2 regions of the Marinobacter sp. DSM 26671 genome follow, and region 2 is predicted to be linked to the other one. Evidence: predicted binding sites of a transcription regulator. Region 2 holds the regulator's gene; the other holds the start of a gene.
The links. The regulator sigma-54, encoded in region 2, starts transcription at its own class of promoters, with help from an activator protein. The targets are predictions, from matches to a motif close to ANTGGCATNNANNTTGCTNT.

Region 1 (2,966 bases), on a different contig from region 2:
TAGCAAGCCGGAAAAACCTGTACAATCCAGAAACAGGTCACCATAAAGGTGTTGTCCACTTTTTAGATCGAGATGACTGATGTTTCCTTTCTCGCTCAGGTGTACGCCATTAATGTCCGCCAAGAGATGCTTCACGCCTTTTTGAAGCGATATTTTTTTCAGAAACGTCGCGAACTTCGTAGCATCCAAGTGATAACCATAATTTATTGGCGCCTCATATGCGGAACTTTGCCAAGTTTTTGGGCAGCGACCGGCGGCAGCAAGCGCCCCTTGAACTCCGGAGCAGCGATCATACCTTTCGCTGTTAAGGCCACTAAGTTTTGCGTTCAGCCAATGGCTCACAAGAGGTTCTGGCGCCAGGGTCATGGGGCCTTCGAAAGGATGAAAATATTGGTGTGGCAGTTCATCCTCACCCTGTTTATGAAGCCATTCTTTAAAAAGGATTCCATGCTTGAAGGTCGCGTCGGTCGCCACCAGAAACTCGCCCTCGTTAATACCGCAAGCAGCAAGAAATCCACGCATGGACTGTATAGTTGCCTCTCCCACTCCAATTGGTGCAATCGTCTCTGACTCGACTAGAGTGACTGTATATTTTTGGCTATTTTCTAACTTAAATACTTCACTCAGAAACGCTGCGGCCATCCAGCCAGCGCTACCACCACCAGCAATAACAACATCGAATATTTTTTTTTCGTCCTGGTTCATTATTAATTCCTGAAGGTCCATTATTAATAACGAGCTTGGCCCATTACTGCTACAACCATAGGAGATGTTTGCTATCTTTGTAGCTGAATTTTGGTGCTTCGCACTTAATCTTAGGAGTTAGTATGTCTTCTTTCAAAATAAATTTTAACTCCCGCCCTAAAGTAGTTTGGCTGGGGAATCGCGAAGTTCCACTGCTGGTGATTGATGACATTTTTGCAGACCCGCAAAATGTAAAAGCTCAAGCCTTAAACCAAAGTTTCCCAGAATCCCAAGCATACTACCCTGGCCGTCATCAGCCATTGCCGAATTCGATACCTGGAATCTCCGAATTCTGCCTGTTTATCGCACGTGTGCTGAGTCAAGCGACCGGTCGTGATATCTCTCCCTCTTCAATAAATACTGATTTCTCAGTGATCACGACTGCCGAGAACTCACTATTGGAAAATCAGGGGCAACCACACATTGATTCCACGCCAATGCTTGGAGTGATTTACCTGAACACTTTAGATTTTGGTGGAACTGTATTCTTTCGCAATCGGGAAACCGGCTCCATGAAAGTCACGACTCCAAGCGAAAAAGAGCACTATGAAGCTGTGACAAATAATCGGGCGGAAAAACGTCCCGACAAATATATTGTCGATTCATCAGGGCCTTGGGAAAAGGTGACGACAATCGACGGCCGTTTTAACAGGTTGGTCATTTGGCCCGGCAACGTTTGGCACTCCGTAGAAATTAAAATAGCTCCCGAGCAGGGCGAACTTCATGAGAAGCGCTTGACTCAAAGAGTCATCGTGAATGAGTTGAAATAAACTGAGACAAGAAATGTGTCAGATTATTTTACAGACTTAGATCACTTTGACGACCGAATAGTTAAAACCGACACCAAACTGATTGATAATTAAATTTATTCTTAAGTTGGCCTGGGAATTGCTTTGCTTCACCTAACTAAAAATACCTTATCTTGGGGTGCGAAGCCATGTATAAAATTCAAAAAAACCTTCTGGCAGCAGGGCTGTCCTCCTCTGCTTTTTTGAGCGGCCCCGTTAGTGCTGGTTTGATTACGTTTGAAAGTTCGATCGACAGCTATCTCGCTGAGGGTGAGTCTATTTCGGGCGCATTTGATATTTCGAATTTTCTTGATGAGCAGTCTTCAAGCGGTTTTGACGTATCGGCCAATGCCGGGACTATTCGACTCTACGGTTATTCCAGTGAAACGGCAACAGCGCCTTCATCAGAATACGCTGGCAGCTATAGTTACGTTTCTGGTTACCAACAGAGATCTTATACCTACTCCTATAGCTGTGGTAGTTGGCTGAATAGTCGCACCTGCTATAGTACTCGCTATTATTATAGTCCGATATATGAAACGGGCTCTTACTACGACAACTATGTCGGTGATGGTGAAACTGACACCTACATTGCCGACTTTGGTGATCAGCAATCTAGCGGAACGACTAGCAATCCTGATGTTTATGTTTCAACCGAATATGAAGGCTTAGCAACCCGAACTCGTATTTATGATCGCAACGAGTGGGGCGATACCTCTGATTATCTAGAACTGTCCGAGTTTTCGCTAAATGATCTTATGTCCGACGGTAACTTGGGATATGATTTAAGTGTCACTGGTGGTCACTTTGATCAGTTCAGCATATTCCTGGATCTTGATTACGATGCAATTGGGAAACCCGGAAACAGTGTCTCTGTGCCAGAGCCAGGAACAATCGGGCTTACTGGGCTTGGTTTGCTCGGCCTGTTCGCAAGTCGTCGGAAATTCTATAAATAGGATATTTGACGGGTTATCCAGCGTTCACATCTTCAATCGGTCAGTGCGATGGGGATGATTGGTACTTCAATGTCAAGACTCCCGATGTTTAAACTTAGGGCCAATCTACCACGCTTCCACAGACGGCTTTTAAGCTGATAATTTCAGGCTCTGAATAGCGACTTTACATCGCAACGTCGGATTATGAAACCGCTCTATGGACCAGAAGACATGGGCGGGAGTAATATTGATGCTGTCGCCACAGTCGATATCAGTAGATGGTTTGTTAATTCATCAGCCCAACTTGGTTGCGAGCCATACATGTCCAGTATTCGGTTGTCGAAACAATGGGCCGCTGTTCAGATTGAATTGATTAATTCCAGAGAGAAATAGGTGGGTGTAAAAAATACCGACATTCGGTGGCTGCTCTTGGTTGTTAGTTTCTATTGGAAGTGAAACGGAAGCGTGGGCGGCGGACCTTCCACCCCAATGTCCGCTT
Region 2 (2,966 bases):
CGAATTCGACGCTTTCTTCCAGCGTCATCAGCACGCCCACCACGTGATCAAGTCCTTCCAGACGGCAGTGGGGAATGGCGATTCCCTGGCCAATGCCGGTGCTGCCCAGGCGCTCGCGGGAAATCAGGTTGTTGAAGAGCTGGGTCTCGCTGAGCGTGTTGTCCTGATGGTTTATCTGCTCGGCAATAAACTCCAGGGCCCGTTTCTTGCTGGACGCAGCTACCCTGCAGAGGGTGAGCTCCGGAGCAAGAATGTTCTCTATGGTCAGGGATGTGTCGCTCATGGATCGACTGCGTTTCCGTTAAAAAAAAGGCTGCGACACGTTACTCATGTCGCAGCTCGATTAGATGAATTGCATGAAAACAGTCAGTTAGCGAGAGCCGTTTCCGTGCATCCGGTCTACATTCTTTTCCTTGTGCTTGAGGATCTGACGGTCAAGCTTGTCGATCAGGGCATCGATGGCTGCGTACATATCCTCATTTTCTGCCTTTGCGTGAATCTCACCACCAACCACGTGCAGCGTGGCTTCCGCAATCTGGCGCACCTTCTCCACTTCCAGGGTTACCTGGCAGTTGCTGATGTGGTCAAAGTGACGCTCGAGCTTCTGGAACTTCTCTGAAACATAATCCTTCAGTGCGGGAGTAAGTTCTACGTGATGGCCTGAAATATTGAGTTGCATAGGCGTCTCCTGTTGTCATCGTTCCGGCTCCCGGGAGCCGGTCTGGGTGCTGGCGCATTGTGCGCCGGCAAATAGTACGTTGCGCCCGGACCCCGGGGTGTTCAGACCAGCCGCTTGCGTTCGTTCGAAGGCGGAATGTGCATGGCCTCCCGGTACTTGGCAACGGTGCGTCGCGCAACCTTGATTCCCTGTTCTCCTAGCATGGCTGCAATTTTACTGTCGCTCAACGGCTTTTTGGGCGTTTCCGCGGCAATCAGCTTTTTGATCATCGCGCGGATCGCCGTGGAAGAACATTCACCGCCTTCGTCAGTGCTGACATGGCTGGAGAAGAAATATTTCAGCTCGAAAATTCCCCGGGGGGTGTGCATGTATTTCTGGGTGGTGACCCGGGAAATCGTGGACTCATGCATCTCAACCGCCTGGGCGATATCAGAGAGGATCAGCGGTTTCATGGCTTCTTCACCCTGATCCAGGAATCCTTGCTGGTGCTCGACAATACGGGTCGCCACTTTCAGCAGGGTTTCATTGCGGCTCTGCAGGCTCTTGATAAACCATTTCGCCTCCTGCAACTGATCCCGCAGGTAGGTGTTGTCGGCACTGCTGTCCGCACGCCTTATAAGAGAAGCATAGCTGGCATTGACCCGGATGCGCGGTGCAATTTCAGGATTCAGCTCAACACGCCAGCGGCCATTGTGTTTGCGAACGATCACGTCCGGAATCACATAATCGGGTTCGGCCCGGTCAATGACATCGCCCGGCCGCGGATTCAGGCCGGTGATCAGCGCCAGGACATCCCGCAACTGGTCTTCTTTCAGGCGGCTGCGGCGCAGCAACTGGGCGTAATCGCGGTTGCCCAGCAGGTTGATGTAATGGGTAATTACAAGGCGTGCCTGGGCCAGCCAGGGTGTTTCCGGCGGCAGCTGGTTGAGCTGGATCAGCAGGCATTCCTGTAGGTCCCGGGCAAACACGCCGGGCGGATCAAAGTGTTGCAGGCGGTGAAGCACGGCTTCCACTTCATCCAGTTCAAGGGGGTCTTCATCGTTCTCATCCAGCAGTCCGGCGTGGATTTCCTCCAGCGGGCTGGTGATATAGCCCCGTTCGTCCACTGCATCCATCAGGGCATGGGCAATGGCCTGGTCCCGTTCACTGAGGGGCGTCAGATTGAGCTGCCATTCCAGGTGATCCTGAAGCGTTTCGGTCGGGGAATTACGGGTTTCGAAATCGTGATCGTTTTCGTCGTCGTTGCGGGCTGCCGGCGCTGGTGCGGACTGGTAGATGTCGTCCCAGGCGGTATCAACCGGCAGATCGTCCGGAATGTTGTCAGGAATCTCGTTCTCCGAGGACCAGTCCGGGCCGTTCTCGGATTCATCCCAGTCGCTGGCCGGTTCCGGGGCAGCTTCAGCGGCGGACTCGGTGGCGTTGGCCTCGCGCTCGTCGTTTTCGCTGGCTGCGTCGGTCTGGTCATCGTCCTCGGAGGTCTCCAGCATGGGGTTGGATTCCAGTGCCTGCTGGATTTCCTGCTGGAGGTCGAGAGTGGAGAGCTGGAGAAGCCGGATCGCCTGTTGCAGCTGGGGCGTCATGGTCAGGCTTTGACCCAGCTTTAACTGTAAGGAGGCTTTCATAACCATGGTTCAGGATCCGTCACTCATCAGCGCGTTGTGTCATAAGTCGTGAAAAAATCTTTATATGCCGGTTACTTGCCGTGATTTTAATTTACCCTAGCAAGTTCTTTGCCGAGTTTACTTGCTACAGGTCATCAAAACAATCAGCCATTGGGTGTCAGAGTCTGAATTCGTCGCCGAGATAGACTTCCTTGACCTGCTGGTTGGCCAGGATGGCGTCGGCATTGCCGGAGGCGATGATGTGGCCGCCGGAAACAATGTAGGCATTCTCGCAGATGTCCAGGGTCTCACGCACGTTGTGGTCGGTGATCAAAACGCCAATGCCTTTGTCCCGAAGGTGCCGGATGATGTGTTTGATGTCACTGACGGATATGGGGTCCACACCGGCGAAGGGTTCATCCAGCAGGATAAAAGCCGGCTCCATGGCCAGTGCCCGGGCAATCTCCACCCGTCGGCGTTCACCGCCGGACAATGCCATGCCAACACTGTCCCGGATATGGGTGATGTGGAATTCTTCCAATAACCCCTCGAGCTTCTTCTCCCGCTCTGCCTTGCCCAGCCCCGGCCGGGTTTCGAGGATGGCCATGATGTTGTCGCGTACGGACAGTTTGCGGAAGACCGAGGCTTCCTGGGGCAGGTAACCGATGCCCTGGCGGGCCCGACCA

Region 1: BM035_RS22825 (PEP-CTERM sorting domain-containing protein) is a predicted target of sigma-54. The motif match lies at 1,620-1,639, and genes of this name have one in related genera.

The regions. Positions count from the first base shown of each region.
Region 1 covers NZ_FONF01000028.1:27,093-30,058, reverse strand. The annotation lists gene BM035_RS20165 (tryptophan halogenase family protein) at 1-705, opposite strand, end outside; gene BM035_RS20160 (DUF6445 family protein) at 828-1,514, shown strand; gene BM035_RS22825 (PEP-CTERM sorting domain-containing protein) at 1,682-2,488, shown strand.
Region 2 covers NZ_FONF01000005.1:152,594-155,559, reverse strand. The annotation lists gene ptsN (PTS IIA-like nitrogen regulatory protein PtsN) at 1-283, opposite strand, end outside; gene hpf (ribosome hibernation promoting factor) at 371-679, opposite strand; gene BM035_RS07525 (RNA polymerase factor sigma-54) at 781-2,307, opposite strand; gene lptB (LPS export ABC transporter ATP-binding protein) at 2,459-2,966, opposite strand, start outside.